Robiginitalea biformata HTCC2501: one gene and its partner. The protein of the gene in region 1 interacts with the protein of each later gene in a pairwise test. Links are inferred from orthologs where the notes say so. Each region holds a gene or a part of one and is shown in the gene's direction. Other genes may lie near its edges.

The links.
Region 2: the proteins of RB2501_RS09280 (region 1) and dnaE interact in binary tests that used the Escherichia coli proteins (3 or more experiments, as listed by UniProt). The link is inferred for Robiginitalea biformata HTCC2501 from one-to-one orthologs.

What each region holds. Positions count from the first base shown.
Region 1 is NC_013222.1:2,065,099-2,072,286, reverse strand. The notes cover bases 2,740-5,649. They hold RB2501_RS09280 (DNA polymerase III subunit gamma/tau), read left to right. Parts: upstream 2,740-3,218; coding sequence 3,219-5,081; downstream 5,082-5,649. Other genes in these bases: RB2501_RS09270 (alkaline phosphatase family protein), read right to left, coding at 5,486-5,649; RB2501_RS09275 (transmembrane 220 family protein), read right to left, coding at 5,115-5,474; RB2501_RS09285 (RsmD family RNA methyltransferase), read left to right, coding at 2,740-2,763. Outside these bases: RB2501_RS09300 (ATP-dependent DNA helicase), read right to left, coding at 1-659; RB2501_RS09295 (hypothetical protein), read left to right, coding at 763-1,413; RB2501_RS09290 (DUF3822 family protein), read left to right, coding at 1,391-2,224; more of RB2501_RS09285, read left to right, coding at 2,221-2,739; more of RB2501_RS09270, read right to left, coding at 5,650-6,862; metabolite traffic protein EboE, read right to left, coding at 6,859-7,188. UniProt on the Escherichia coli protein: Part of the beta sliding clamp loading complex, which hydrolyzes ATP to load the beta clamp onto primed DNA to form the DNA replication pre-initiation complex.
Region 2 is NC_013222.1:227,535-236,769, forward strand. What follows is about bases 1,930-6,886. They hold dnaE (DNA polymerase III subunit alpha), read left to right. Parts: upstream 1,930-2,324; coding sequence 2,325-6,686; downstream 6,687-6,886. Other genes in these bases: RB2501_RS00940 (ferritin-like domain-containing protein), read left to right, coding at 1,930-2,111; trxA (thioredoxin), read left to right, coding at 6,865-6,886. In the rest of the region: RB2501_RS00925 (sugar phosphate isomerase/epimerase family protein), read left to right, coding at 1-29; ribosome maturation factor RimM, read right to left, coding at 68-595; RB2501_RS00935 (30S ribosomal protein S16), read right to left, coding at 608-1,357; more of RB2501_RS00940, read left to right, coding at 1,656-1,929; more of trxA, read left to right, coding at 6,887-7,182; RB2501_RS00955 (DUF58 domain-containing protein), read left to right, coding at 7,320-8,252; RB2501_RS00965 (metallophosphoesterase), read left to right, coding at 8,694-9,235. UniProt on the Escherichia coli protein: DNA polymerase III is a complex, multichain enzyme responsible for most of the replicative synthesis in bacteria. This DNA polymerase also exhibits 3' to 5' exonuclease activity. The alpha chain is the DNA polymerase catalytic subunit.

The sequences.
Region 1 (7,188 bases):
GTAGCATTCATCAGGATTCCCGAATCCCGGGTCTGGCGCACCACTTCGTCCAGTTCGAGTTCGATGACGGTTTTATCGTAGTTGAGTTCCAGGGTCGTTGCCTGCAGCGCCGGGCTGAGGCTCAGCTTAACCGGCGGGAGCTGGGCCGTGTCGCCAATGAGCACCAACTGGCAGCGGAATCCGGAATAGACGTATTGCATCAGGTCGTCCAACAGGGAGCGTTCAGACCCCTTGGCAGTAGAAACCGGGGAATCCGGGATCATGGACGCCTCGTCCACGATGAAAATTGTGTTGCGGTGGCGGTTGGGGGCCAGGGTAAAACGCACCCCCCCGGACCGTTCTTTCTTCGGGATGTAGATCTGCCGGTGGATGGTGTAGGCACGGGAATTTGTATAGGTAGACATCACTTTTGCGGCACGCCCGGTTGGGGCCATCAGGACGGCCTTTTTCTTACTGTGCCACAGGTTGGTGATCAACGTACCGAGCAGCGTGGTCTTCCCGGTACCGGCATAGCCTTTCAACAAAAAAATTCTGTCGGTATGCGCACCGATGATAAAGTCCGAAAGCTGACGAAGGGCACGCTCCTGGTTCCGGGTGGGTTCGTGGGGGAATTTTTCCTCTAAAAGCCTGTAAAATACGGGGGCGGTAAGGGATTCCATAGGCGGCTAAAGATACGGACCTTTTTGCCGGGAACGCTTTTGTGATTAAAAAAAAATCGTAGATTTGTCGTTAACCGCTAAATCAAAATAACACCTTACAAAAATGAAAACCATACTTCAGATTGTTCTTTGGATTGTTTGTATCATACTGGGGTACCTGATATACCGTTCAGTAACCGGCCCCATTGAGTTCGCAGAAGTCAAACAGGAACGCTATGCTGAAGTAATTAAAAAGCTGAAGGATATCCGGAATGCCCAGGAGGCGTATAAATCCGTCAACCGGAGTTATGCCAATGATTTTGAAAGCCTGGTCAAGTTTGTAGATACGGGCCGGTACGTGATCACCACCCAACGGGATTCCTCTTATATGGAATTCGACGAGACCTACCAGATCGATATGCTGCGCGAGGTTAAGATTATCGATACCCTGGGGTATGTATCCGTTAAGGATTCGCTCTTTAAAGGGGGTGATCGCTACAAGACCATGATGAATGTCCCCTACGCCCCGAACAATGAGCAGTTTACCATGAAGGCGGACATGCTCGAGCAAAGCGGGTACCGCGCCCCGGTCTTTGAAGCCAAAGTGGCCAAGGATATCGTATTGCACGACCAGCCCCAGGACCTGGTGGCACGGGAAAAGGCCCAGGTGAGCGTCGAAGAGGTTAACGGACCTGAAATCACGGTTGGCTCCCTTTCCAAGGTGAGTACCAGCGGTAACTGGCCCCCTATTTATGACAAAAAAGGAGAACAATAGCAACAGGCTGGAACAACAAGAAGATAGTTTTTACAAATTGTCCATTCAGGTCAGCCTGAATGGACTTTCTTTTTGTATCCTGGATACCATCGGCAAACGCCTGGCGCTAAGTCATTCCCTGCGTTTTAACCAGGAACTCAGCCCCTACGACCTGCAACGGGAACTGCGGGAAAGCCTGCGGGTAAACGGGGTTTTGGAGTACCGGTTCTCCGAGGTGGTTGCCATCCACCGCAATGCGTTGTTCAGCCTCGTCCCCCAGGCATTGTTCAGCAGGGACGACCTGGCCAATTACCTGAAATTCAATGCGAAAATCCTCCCCACCGACCACCTGGATTACGATTCCATCGACGGGCTGGATGCCGTCAACGTATATGTGCCTTTTGCGAATGTCAACAACTATCTCTACGACCTCTTCGGGGAATTTGAATTCAAGCATACGGCCACGGTTTTGCTGGAAACCCTGGTGAAACTGCCTGCCAACGGCACCGGGGAAATATGTTATGTACACCTGGCCGAGGGACAAATGGACATGACGGTATTCTCAGGGAAGAAAATGCAGTATTTCAACAGCTTTTCCGTCGGGACCGGAGAGGATATAATGTACTACCTCCTCTTCGCGATCGAGCAACTCGGGTTGGACCCGGCGACGATCAAACTCCGTTTCCTCGGCGAGATCGAGGCGGGGGATGCCACGTACGACCTGGCCGCCCGTTACATCGAGAATATCTCCATTTTCGTACCCTCCGGGGAGCCCTATGCCACCGTCGGTTCCGAGGAAGATATCGATTTCACCCTGATCAATTCGCTATGATCCGGATAATCTCTGGCACGCATCGGGGACGACGCATCCGGGCCCCTCGGAAATTACCCGTCCGCCCCACCACGGACCGGGCCAAAGAAGCCCTTTTCAATATCCTGGCTGCGGAGATGGACTGGCCCCGGGCCCATGTCCTGGACCTCTATGCCGGAACAGGGAACATCAGCTATGAAAGCGCTTCCCGTGGCGGGGAGACCATTACGGCTGTAGATGCCGACGCCGGCTGCGTGGCTTTTATCCGAAAAACGGCTGCGGAACTGGACATGCCCATCCATGCCGTTCGGTCTGACTGCCTGGCGTATCTGCGACAAACTGCCCTGAAATTCGACCTGGTTTTCGGGGACCCGCCCTACGACATGAATCCCGGCGAACTGGAGGAACTTGTACAGGAAGTTATGGACCGGCAACTGCTCGCCCCGGAGGGCCTCCTGATTCTGGAACATACCCGGGAAACCGACTTGTCCCACCTGGACGCATTTGAACAGGCCCGCCGATACGGGGGCACAGTTTTCAGTTTTTTCAGGGGAATATAAAAAAGCAGGCCTGTAAGCCGGATTCTGTCTCCCCGGTTGCCCGGGGCGCTTATCATTTATCTGGACCCGGGGTTGCCCCCGGGTTCGATCCGCCTACCCGCCAGCTCGGACGTGCCGCCCTCGGTCGCTGGACTACATGGCGTTTCACCGCATAGAGTTTACATGATTTCACTACAGCCGAACTGTACATACTTTCTGTTGCACTGGTCCTCCCCGACCGGGCAGGGCCCGTCGGGGGACGGGTGTTACCCGCTATGCTGCACTGTGGTGTCCGGACTTTCCTCCCCCTGCATCCGCAAAGAGCGATAAGCCGGCCTGCTCGCCTGTAAAGATACCGCATTTGTTAATAAAAACCGGGGGACATCCCCCCGGGAATTATCGAATTAGGCACCCGATCCCTATATTTGTGTTAATGCGGTACCATGCCGGAATACACCGGTCGCCGCCCCATTCGAATGGAACCATTTATCGTATCAGCCCGAAAGTACAGACCCCAGCAGTTCGAGGACGTGGTGGGCCAGCAAGCCATTACGCGCACGCTGCTGAACGCCATTGAAAACGATCATCTGGCTCAGGCGCTTTTATTCTGCGGGCCCCGTGGGGTCGGTAAAACCACCTGCGCCCGGATCCTGGCCAAGAAAATCAACGAGGACGGGAATCAACGGGACGGGGAGGATTTTGCCTTCAATATCTTTGAACTCGACGCCGCCTCCAACAATTCGGTAGACGATATCCGGAACCTCATTGACCAGGTACGGATTCCGCCACAGGTGGGAAAGTACAAGGTGTATATCATCGATGAGGTGCACATGCTCTCCCAGGCAGCCTTCAACGCCTTTTTGAAAACCCTGGAAGAGCCGCCCCGCCACGCGATCTTTATCCTGGCGACCACAGAGAAACACAAAATCATCCCGACGATCCTCTCGCGCTGCCAGATATTCGATTTCCGGCGGATCACTGTGGGGGATGCCGCGTCCTACCTGAAATATATCGCTGAACAACAAGGTATTGAGGCTGACGAGGAAGCGCTGCACATGATTGCCCAAAAAGCGGACGGGGCCATGCGGGATGCCCTATCCATATTCGACAGGGTGGTGAGCTTTGCGGGAAACAAACTCACGCGCAAAGCCGTAGCGGAGAACCTGAACGTCCTGGATGTGGATGTGTATTTTGAAAGTACCGACCACATCCTCAAGGGCGACATCCCCGCCCTGCTCATCTACTTTAACGAAATACTGGCCCAGGGCTTTGAGGGCCACCATTATATCAATGGCCTGGCCTCCCATTTCCGGGATTTGATGGTCTGCACCAGCCAGGAAACGGTTGCCCTGCTGGAAACCAGCGAAAGCGTCCGCCAGCGGTATCTGGAGCAAGCCAGCCACTGCAGCGGGGAATTCCTGCTCGCCGCCCTGGACCTGGCCAACCAGTGCGACCTGGACTACAAAACCAGCAAGAACCACCGTCTGTTGGTGGAACTCTGCCTGATGAAACTGGCCTCCCTGACACAGCGTCAAAAAAAAAAGGCCCGTAACGGGGAAGACGCCTGGTTGATCCCGGCGGCAGCTTTCCACAACCAAACGCCTCCCCCGGAAACAGTCTCGGAACCGGAAAGCACCTCGAAACCGGCGGCGGGTGCCCAGGAAGGGGCGGAAAGTTCCCCTGAAACAGTGGGAAGTGCCCATCAGACAACGGAAAGCATCCCGGAATCAAAGGACATGCCGGAATCAAAGGACATCCGGGAACCGGAAGGAGCCGAGCAATCGCAATCCCCGGATAATCAAAAAGAGACGAGTGCTCCTGCCGGACCGAAAGAGACCCCAGCGCCGACCCTGCCCGTCGGCAAAAAAAAGTCCGGCCAGAAAGTTTCGGGCTTGTCGCTTTCCAGTATCCGGGCAAAAAAAGCACACAAGGCATCGCGACACCATGCAGCCCCCAACCCGGAAGACCTGCCCCGGGACCCTTTCGAAGAAAGCGAATTGCAGGCCCTCTGGAAAGAGTTTGCCGAACAGACGGAAAAACGCGGGCGCAAAATACTGGCAGCCAGCCTGGGAACCGATTTGCCCAAATTAATCGGCGATCATGTGATATGGATCGAATTGCCAAACAGCACCATGAAAAAAGAAGTGGAACGGGATCAGTTCGAGCTCATGGACTTTTTGCGGACGCAGCTGAACAACCACCACATCCAGTTGAAAATTACCGTAAACGAAGAAACGGCAAAACAATTCGCCTTCACCCCGGAGGAAAAATATCAGAAACTCCGGGAAAAGAACCCTGCTATCGACCTGCTGCGAAAGACCTTCGACCTGGAACTGTAAGCGTTTGATTGTATTTCCCTTCCGGGCAATTTCCTAGGAAATGCGCCGGCCCCTGGAGCGCCAGCTGTACAGGAAGAAAATAAGGGCCGTAATCCCCAAACCCAGGGACTCCCGACCCAATTCAATATTCAGGTTGGCCATTTTCCGCTCCCCGAAACGCACCCCTTCATAGGTGTCCGGCCAGGAAAGGAAGGCGCCCGCAAGAAAGGCGATCCCCATTATCAGCCCGAGCCAGGAAGGGAGTTTCCCGAGTGCAAAAAGCAGGGATCCCAGGGCAGCCGCCCCGTAAACGGCAATCCAGATACCCGAATCGGGGTCGTTAATCTGAACATAGGCCGCCCAGGCAAAAAGGACAGCCATTACGATGGCAAATATTTTTAAAGCTTGTTGCATGGTTGGTTGGTTTACAGGCCCTTAACCAGCCGGTACAATTCTCCGTACACCTCGGTGGGGGCTATCGGGCTATCCGGCAGCGGGCCCTTGTTATTACATATAAAAATAGGATAATCTGCGGGATCTTCGGGAATCCGGCCATGGGAACCGCGAATCAGTTCGGCTTTCAGGGGAATCACGTCGAGTACCGAACGGAACCCCAGCTTTTTACCAGCCAGCTTCCGGAGAATTTTCAGTTTTACCAGCGGATCCGAAGGGTCTGTCATCAGTTCCACCGGGTCGTAACCGGGCTTCTTGTGTATGTCTACCATCCGGGCGTAATCCGGGGCCCTGGCATCGTCCAGCCAAAAGTAATAGGTAAACCAGGCATCGGGGCCGGCCACGGCAATCAGGTCGCCGGCGCGTTCGTGGTCCAGTCCGGCTTCACGTCTGGAAGCACCTTCCAGGACCCGTTCCACTCCCGGGGTGGCCGCTACGAGATCCCGGACCTCCCCGATCCGGTCCCGGTCTTTCACATAGATGTGGGCCACCTGGTGGTCCGCTACTGCAAACGCCTCACTGGCCCCGGCATCCAGCAGCTCAAGGCCCCGTTCTTCACGAATGGCTATCAGCCCGTTTTTACGCAGCATGCGGTTCAGGTGGACCGGTTGGCTAACCGGTGTAATACCGTATTCGGAAAGTATCACCATCTGCACTTCCTGCGGGCCGTAATGGTCCAGGAGGCGTCCCACTTCGTGGTCCAGGGCTTGGAGGTCGGGCCCGATTTGTTCCGGGTCGGGCCCCAGGCGTTGCAAGTTGTAGTCCAGGTGCGGCAGATAGATCAGCGTGAGGGTCGGATTGTAGGATTGGTCCGTGTGGATACAGGCATCGGCGATCCACCGCGTTGAGTCGATCCCCGCCATGGGACCCCAGAATTTAAACAGCGGAAACTGCCCGAATCGCTCCTGCAGGTCGTCGCGGAGACTGGCCGGGTGGCTGTAGATATCCGGGATTTTTCGTCCGTCGGCCAGGTAATTGGGCCGCGGGGTGACGCTGTAGTCAACGCTCGAATACATGTTGTACCACCAAAACATATTGGCACAGGTAAATCCCGGATCTTCGGCTTTGAGCCGGTCCCAGATCTTCGGGGACTGCACCAGCCGGTTCGACTGCCGCCAGAATTTGACCTCCAGCTCTTCTTTGAAAAACCATCCATTCCCGACAATCCCGTGATCTGAAGGCATTTTCCCCGTCAGGTAGGTAGATTGGGCGGAACAGGTCACTGCCGGCAGCACCGGGGCGATATCCCGGGACTGGCCGGAGGCCAAAAATTCCCGAATCCTCGGGGTGTCCGGGCCAATCAGGCGGCGCGTCAGGCCGACGGCATTGATTACGACTGTTTTTTTCATGCTTTCAACGCTTTTCTCAGCCAGCCGAGTTCCCTGGAAATAGATTCTGACAGGGTGGATTTCAGGCCGTCGGGCAATACATCCCAGGTATAGGTTTCCACTTCCAGGTGCCGGCAGGCATCCGGGTGTTCCACCAGGTATTCCAGGACTTCCAGGATTTCCCGCTGGGTGGCGCCCAGGGCCCCGTAACCCTCCGCAAATATCGGGACGTGGAAATGGGCGCGCAACTCCTCAAATTCCGGCGGGTCTTGCAATAATTCCGGCAGGTCCGGCCAGGTTTCCACGCCCTCCGGGGTCCTGCGGGTTACCTGGTGCAGGTACACCGG
Region 2 (9,235 bases), 1.8 Mb from region 1 along the record:
TGGAATTCTGCCGGGAGGCGCTTAGTTAGGGAGCGGCGGGCTGTATGCACCCCGGCCTGTTCCCCGTTCAGGTGAGGTAAAGGTCCAGCAGGCCCTCCGGGGTCCGAATGTGGATGACGCGCTGGTCGCGGTCCACCTTTTCGATAAAGTCGTCCGTAACAGGGATGAGTACTTCCCGCCCGTCCTTGTCCGCCACGAACAGCGCCTGGGCACCCTGGTCATTGACCGAGCGGATTTCCCCCACATCGCCACGCCGGGCATCGTTCAGCCGAAACCCAATAACCTCGTGGTAATAAAATTTGTTCCCCTCAAGCGGCGGGAGCATTTGCAGGGGCAGGTACAATTCGCTGCCGAGGATACGGGTGGCATCTGCCTCCGAGTCGATGTCTTCGAAATGCAGCCGGAGCAAGCGCGTTTTGTGCAACTGGCAACGGCGCAAAAAAAATGGAACCAGGTTGTTCCCTACGGAAACAAACACCGATTCCAGATTTTCGTATAGCTGCGGCTCGTCTGTATCTAACTTCGCCAGTAACTCGCCCTTGAAGCCATGGCGGGAGACAATTTTACCGAGGTAGAAACAGTCTTCCTTCCGCATGGCAAAACAGGCTTATTCCTTATCGCCTGCTGCGGCTTCTTTCTTTTCTTCCTTTTCTTCGGAATCTCCGGCAGCAGCTTTGGGGGCTTCTTCGGCCTTTTCTTCAGCCTTCGCTTCCTCAGCCTTTTCGGCCGGGGCAGCTTCGGCTTTTTCCTCACCGGCTTCCTCCTGAGCAGCATCATCGGCAGCAGCAGGGGCCTCGGCCTCGGCTACTTCGTTTTCCGGTTCTCCGGCAGCTGCAACCGCTTCAACTTCCTCGGCAGCGCTTTCGCCTTCAGGGGTCTCCGGGGTTTCCTCCGCCTCCGGGGCTTCTGCCTCAGCAGCGGCCGCCTTGCGCTTTTCGTTGGCTTCCCGTTCAGCCTCCAGGGCCTTGGCACGCGCTTCCTCCCGGGCTTTTTCCAGTCCTTCGGTTTTCTGGCTTACCTTCTGCTCCTTTTCATCGAGCCATGCCTGAAATTTCTTTTCGGCCTCCTCTTCGGTCAGGGCCCCTTTACGAACGCCCCCCATCAGGTGGTGCTTCAGCAGTACCCCTTTATAGGAAAGGATCCGGCGAGCTGTCTCGCTGGGCTGAGCCCCGTCGTTGAGCCATTGTACGGATTGATCCACGTCTATCTCGATAGTGGCGGGATTCGTATTCGGGTTGTAGATTCCTAGTTTTTCGAGGAAACGGCCGTCGCGCTTGGCACGCACGTCGGCGGCTACGATCCAGTAAAAAGGTTTTCCTTTCTTACCGTGTCTCTGAAGTCTGATTCTAACTGGCATATCACATTAAAGTTTTGGGGTACCCGACCCCGGTTATTAATTCTTGTTACAACATTTCAAGCTGTTCAGCCAAGGGTATTTCTACTGAAAGCGGGTGCAAATATACGCCATTTTGCCAATGAGTAAAGGACTTGGGCGAAAAATTTATACCCCGCGGAGCCCCCATATTTTCATAAAAGCTGTTAAGAGGATGATAAATTGTGCTAAATATTTGATTTACCGCAGGTTGACCAGTATACTATTTTTGTCTTATTGAAAGGCACCACAGAAACAGTAACCACTAAAATGACGATAGACCATGAAGTACACTGAAAAAATTTCCAATAAGTTAAACGAATTACTCGAAAAGACATACGATGCTGAAAAAGGATATAAGCTCGCAGCCGAGAAGGTAGAAGTGCCAGCCGTGAAGGAATTCCTGAACGACAAAGTTAAGCAGCGCTATACCTTTGGGCACGAACTGAAGACCGAAATCCGCGAGTACGGGGAATTGCCAGACAAAGGCGGCAGCTTTAAGGGCGACCTGCACCGTACCTGGATGAATCTCACCAGTACGCTCACCGGCAATGAAACCGAACGCATCCTCGAAGAAGTAGAGCGGGGCGAGAAAGCCAGCCTGGAGCAGTACGATGAAATCCTCGACGATAAGGAAATGACCCTCCCGCCATCTACGGAGCAGCTCCTGAGAAGTCAGCGCAACGCCATCCAGGCAGCCCTGAACACGTCGAAGATGTACGAATCCATCGTATCCTGATCGACGCACGCAAATACCCAATATCAGAACCCGGCCCCGCGCCGGGTTTTTTCTTGCCAGGGGATGGATCCACCGGAACTTTTGCGGTCGCTCGGCTACGGACGGCCCGCACACCGGCTGGCTCCTCGGCCCAGTTAATAACTCATAAAAACTCCATTTTTGCAGCCCGGGGTATTTCCATAATTTTATCCTCCTGATTCCCGATACCTGTCCATGTACCTCATATTCGACACAGAGACCACCGGGCTTCCCAAACGTTGGGACGCCCCCGCCAGCGACACTGACAACTGGCCCCGCTGCATCCAGATTGCCTGGCAATTGCACGACGGGGAAGGGCGGCTGGTGGAACAATACGACGCGCTGGTCCGGCCGGACGGGTTTAACATCCCGTACGACGCCGAACAGATTCACGGTATCTCCACAGACCTGGCGCGGGAAGAAGGGCTCCCGCTGGAAGAAGTTCTCGAGGCATTTCGCGGGGCATTATCCCGCACCCAATTCCTGGTAGGCCAAAATGTCGGGTTCGACATCAACGTGATGGGGGCCGAATTTTACCGGGTTGCAGACGAGGACCCCCTGGAAAAATTCCCGGTACTCGACACGTGTACGGAATCCACGGCAGAACTCTGCCAGCTCCCGGGCGGGCGGGGCGGAAAATTCAAGCTGCCCACCCTCACCGAATTGCACCTGCACCTTTTTGGGGAACCTTTTGAGGAAGCGCACAACGCGACGGCCGACGTGGAAGCCACCGCCCGATGCTTCCTGGAATTGCTCCGCCGGCGGCAATACAGCCCGGAGCAGCTCGGCGTGGCCCCCGGGTATTTCGAGGCTTTCGACCGGGCCAACCCGGGAACTATCGCCCCGATCGGGATTGCCCACAAAAACCTTAAAAAAGCCTCCCGCAAACTCGCGGAAGCCACAGCGGTAGACGATCCCGGGCTCACGCGGGCAGAAATACGGGAGAACGTCCAGGCCCTGGAAGGGGTCCCTTTCGCCCACCTGCACAACCACAGCCAGTTTTCCGTCCTCCAGTCCACCATGGGCATCAAGGACCTGGTGGCCGCCGCGGCGGAATACCGGATGCCGGCCGTGGCCCTGACGGACCACGCCAACATGATGGGGGCCTTCCATTTTGTACGGGAGGTCAAAGCCCACAACAGCAACCTCACCGAGGAGGACCGGGCATCGGGCAAGCGGGACCTCATCCCGATTATCGGTTGCGAGTTCTTTGTCTGCGAGGACCGCAACAACAAATCCGTCAAGGATTACGGCTACCAGGTAGTAATGCTGGCCAAGAATAAGAAGGGCTACCACAACCTGGCCAAGATGTCCTCCATCGCCTACACGGAAGGGTTCTACTATGTGCCCCGGATAGACCGGGAGGTTGTGGAGCGCTATAAAGAGGATGTCATCGTCCTTACCGGAAACCTCTATGGGGAAGTTCCCTCCAAGGTGTTGAACCAGGGGGAAAAACAAGCCGAAGAGGCGTTGCTCTGGTGGAAAGAGCAATTCGGGGAAGACCTCTATGTGGAGGTGATGCGCCACGGGCAGGAAGACGAGGACCGGGCCAACCAGAGCCTGGTAGCCCTCGCAAAAAAACACGAGGTGTCCCTGGTGGCCACCAACAACACCTATTACCGCCGCAAGGAAGATGCGGAAGCCCACGACATCCTGCTGTGCGTCAAGGAAGGGGAAAAACAGGCAACCCCCATCGGGCGCGGCCGGGGCTACCGCTTTGGCCTGCCCAACCAGGAATACTACTTCAAATCCCCGGAGGAAATGAAGGAGCTGTTCCGCGACCTGCCGGAAAGCATCCAGTCCATCGAGGGAATCATCGAGAAGATCGAGCCCTTTGACCTGGCCCGGGATGTCCTCCTTCCAAAATTCGAGATCCCCGAGGAATTCCGGGTGGCCGAGGACGCAGCGGACGGCGGCAAACGGGGCGAAAATGCCTATCTCCGCCACATCACCTTTCAGGGGGCGGAAAAGCGGTACGGGGAGATCACGGAGGCCATCCGGGAGCGGCTGGACTTTGAACTTTCCACTATCGAAAACTCCGGGTACCCGGGCTATTTCCTGATCGTGGAGGATTTTATCCGCGAAGCCCGCAACATGGGGGTGTCCGTAGGCCCCGGGCGGGGCTCGGCGGCCGGGTCCGTAGTTGCGTACTGCCTGGGGATCACCAACATCGACCCGCTCAAGTACGATCTGCTGTTTGAGCGGTTCCTGAACCCGGACCGGGTATCCATGCCCGATATCGACATCGACTTTGACGACGAGGGGCGCTCACGGGTAATGGATTACGTCATCGACAAATACGGCGCCAACCAGGTGGCCCAGATCATCACCTACGGCACCATGGCGGCAAAATCCTCCATCCGGGACACCGCCCGGGTGCTGGACCTGCCGCTCAGCGAAGCGGACCGCATCGCAAAGCTCATCCCGAACATGTCCAAGCTGGCCAAGATTTTCGGGCAGGACGAGGCGGAGCTCAAAAAGAAATTCCGCTCGGACGACCTGGCAAAGGTCAATGAGCTGCTGAACCTGTCCGAGGGCAGCGACCTGGAGGCGCAGACCGTCAATATGGCCCGCGTGCTGGAGGGCTCGCTGCGCAACACGGGCATCCACGCCTGCGGGGTGATCATTACCCCGGACGACATCACGAATTTTGTCCCGGTGGCCACCGCCAAGGATTCCGACCTCTACGTGACCCAGTTCGACAACTCCGTGGTGGAAAACGCCGGCCTGCTCAAGATGGATTTCCTGGGCCTGAAAACGCTGACGCTCATCAAGGATACGGTGAAGATCGTCAAGGCGCGGCACGGTATCGACCTGATCCCGGACGACTTTCCCCTGGACGACGCGGAAACCTATGAGCTCTTCCAGCGGGGCGAAACGGTGGGGATATTCCAGTACGAATCCCCGGGGATGCAAAAGCACCTGAAAGACCTCAAACCGACGGTCTTCGACGATTTGATCGCCATGAACGCCCTCTACCGGCCCGGGCCCATGGAATACATCCCGAGTTTTATCGCGCGGAAGCACGGGCAGGAGGAAATCACCTATGACCTCCCGGAAATGGAGGAATACCTGCAGGAGACCTACGGGATCACCGTCTACCAGGAGCAGGTGATGCTGCTCTCCCAGAAGCTGGCCGGGTTTTCCAAGGGCGAGGCGGACGTACTCCGCAAGGCGATGGGGAAAAAAATATTTGCGCTGCTGCAGAAACTCAAGCCCAAATTCCTGGACGGGGGCGAGGCAAACGGGCATCCGCGGGATGTGTTGGAGAAGATCTGGAAAGACTGGGAAGCCTTCGCCTCCTACGCCTTCAACAAGAGCCACTCCACCTGCTATGCCTATATCGCCTACCAGACGGCCTACCTGAAGGCCCACTACCCGGCCGAATACATGGCCGCAGTGCTCTCCAACAATATGAACGACATCAAGCAGGTAACCTTCTTTATGGAGGAATGCCGGCGGATGGGCCTGGACGTTCTCGGGCCGGATGTCAACGAATCCTATTACAAGTTCGCGGTGAACAAGGACAACCAGGTGCGCTTTGGCATGGGGGCCATCAAAGGCGTGGGGCGGAGTGCCGTGGAAACCATCGTGGAAAACCGGAAAGCTAACGGCCCCTACCAGTCTATCTTTGACCTGGCCAAGCGCATCGACCTGCGGGCCGCCAACAAGAAGGCCTTTGAAAACCTGGCCCTGGCGGGCGGGTTCGACTCCCTGGGCAATGCGCATCGCGCCCAGTACTTCGATTGCGGCACGGACGGGGTGAGTTTCCTGGAGAAGGTGATTCGCTTCGGGGCCCGTTTCCAGGAAAGCGAGAACTCCTCCCAGGTAAGCCTCTTTGGGGGCAGCAGCGAAGTGCAGATTGCCGAGCCGGAAATCCCGCCCTGCGAGGAATGGGGCACCATGGAGACCCTGAAACGGGAAAAAGAGGTGGTAGGCATCTATATCTCGGGCCACCCCCTGGACGATTTTAAGACGGAAATCCAGGCGTTCTGCAATACGGAGATCTATGCCCTGAACGACCTGTCGCCCTACCTCAACCGGGAACTCAGCCTGGCCGGGGTGATTACGGACGTGCAGCACCGGGTTTCCAAAAACGGCAAGGGCTGGGCGATCTTTACCCTGGAGGATTATTCGGATGCCTTTGAGTTTAAGATTTTCGGGGAGGAATACCTGAAATTCCGGCATTTCCTGACCATCAATGCGTTTATCTACCTGAAAGTCTTTGTCCGGGAAGGCTGGGTGAACCGGGAAACCGGAAAAAAAGGCGACCCCCGCCTCCAGTACAACCAGGTCCTCCTGCTGCAGGACGTGATGGACGCCTATGCCAAAAAACTGACCATCCAGCTCGATATCGGGCAGCTGCACGAGAAGCGCATCCGGGAATTGCAGGACACGCTGCGTTCCTTTAAAGGGCAGCACCACCTGAATTTTGTGGTCTACGAGATGGAGGAAGCCATCAAGGTGCAGCTCTCCAGCCGGAAGCAAAAGGTCCACATCAGCTCGGAACTGCTCCATTCGCTCCGCGACCAGGAAGTACATTACAAACTCAATTAAGAAGTCTACCCGCGAACCCCGGCAGGCCATCAGGCTTTATCCCGGCCTGCTCCGCATCCTGCGCCCTGTCCTGCGGCTATCGACGGACTCAATCGGCATATCGACAAATCGAATACGCACAGTGTAAGGGACGGCTTAAATAATTGACTAACTTTGCACTAATTAAAATAAAGCGAATATGGCACTAGAAATAACAGATGCGACCTTTGACGAGGTGGTCCTTAAAAGCGATAAACCGGTAGTAGTAGATTTTTGGGCGGCATGGTGCGGCCCCTGCCGGATGGTTGGACCCATCATCGAGGAACTCAGCCAGGAATACGACGGCAAAGCGGTTGTCGGGAAGGTAGACGTGGATGTCCACCAGGAGTTCGCGGCCAAGTACGGCGTGCGGAACATCCCTACCGTATTGGTGTTCAAGGATGGCGAAATCGTAAACCGCCAGGTAGGCGTGAGCCCGAAAAAGGTATACGCCGAAGCGATCGACGCAGCCCTGTAAGCCTTTCAAAATACATTGCAATCAGAATCCCGCCCCGGTTCCCCCGGTAGCGGGATTTTTTTTTGCCTGCTGTCCGCATTTTACCCGGGGCGTCTGCTCGGGGACGTTACTTCCCCATCCCTTTGTATCTTTGAAACATGGACCTGAGATCGGAACTCCACAATGCCCCCCTGTTTGAAAACCTCGGCCTGCTGGCCCGGCAGGTGGTGGAGGGGTACATCAGCGGGATCCACAAAAGCCCCTTCCACGGGTATTCCGCCGAATTCGCCGAACACAAGGTGTATAACACGGGCGAAAGCACCAAGCACATCGACTGGAAGCTCTTTGCCCGGACAGACAAACTCTACACCAAGCGCTACGAGGAGGAAACCAACCTGCGCTGCCACCTGATCCTGGACAGTTCGGCCTCCATGTATTACCCGGAGGTCGCAAGGCTCAACCTGGACCACCTCCATAAAATGGGCTTCGCCGTCCTGGCCGCAGCCGCCCTGATGGAATTGCTCAAGAAACAACGGGATGCCGTGGGACTCAGTGTCTTTGCCGACACCTACGAGTACTACGCCCCGGAAAAAGGCAGCGAGCGGCACTACCAGATGCTCCTGGCCAAACTGAACGACCTGGGGCTGGCCGGCCGACGGGGCGAAGGCACCGAACTCCACGCCCACCTGCACCTGATTGCCGAAAAGCTCAAGCGCCGCAGCCTGGTGATCCTCTTCTCCGACCTGTTCCAGGACCGCGTGGCGGACGAACAACTCTTTGAAGCCCTCCGCCACCTGAAGTACAACAAACACGAGGTGGTCCTCTTCCACCTGGCCGACCGGGCCACCGAACTGGATTTCGACTTTGAAAACACCCCGAAACGGTTCCAGGACGTGGAGACCGGCAAGCATGTGGACCTCTACCCGGAGACCGTGCGCGCCGCCTACCGGGACGCCCTGGTGCGGTATGTCCGCTCCATCAAACTCATCTGCGGGCAGTACGACATCAAGTACGTGGGCGTGGATGTAGCGGACCCGTTTGCCCGCGTGCTGAATGCCTTCCTCACGGAACGCCAGCGCATTGCCGGATAAGGCGCGCTAAAATTGATCTTTTTGTTTGCCGGATTGAAATAGTACCTTATATTTGCCCACGCTTTTGAACAAAAAGCTCTGACAATTTCCACAAAACCAACTGTTGTTGGTACCCTCCGGGGTTGGAACATTGGTCTGGTAGTTCAGTTGGTTAGAATACCTGCCTGTCACGCAGGGGGTCGCGGGTTCGAGTCCCGTCCAGACCGCATAGGCCTCGATTTTTCGAGGCTTTTTTGTTTATAATCACTTGTAAATCAATGTTATAAAAATGTTAACGTTAAAGAAAAGTTAACCAGCGTGCCGCAATCGTGCTGCATTTTTGACCCTTTTTTACTTCTTGGCAGTATTTTACAATAACTTTTTTCCAGGAAAGTAATCACCGTTAAATAGAATAAAACGAAGTTATCTCCTTACTTTTCTGTTCAAGAAAATGAGCCGAAAGTGAAAATACAATACTGTTCCGATTTACACTTGGAGTTTCCCCAAAACCGAAAGTGGCTGGCAGACCATCCTTTAATTCCTTCTGGGGAGATACTGATCATTGCTGGAGACACCCATTATCTCGGATTTGATTTTGAAAATCTAGACCTTTTTAAATGGGTGTCCGATCATTACCAACAGGTGTATGTGATACCGGGCAATCACGAATACTATGGTGGATTTGATTTGTCTTTACATCAAAAGCCTTTTCAATGGGAATTGCAACCAAATGTGTTCCTTCTAAACAACCAAGCAATAGAAATAAGCGGTATTAGGTTTCTCTTTTCTACACTTTGGAGCCACATTTTGCCTGAAAACATCGCTTCAGTATCTGCTTACGTAAATGACTTCCATAAAATAAGAATGGGTGATAAAATTTTGACGATTGACTATTTTAATCAGCTTCATGCAGAGGCGTTTGATTTTATTACGACAAGTATAAATGACCGTGAAGGCAAAACAGTAGTGGTCACCCATCATCTACCAACACCGCTTTGTAATTC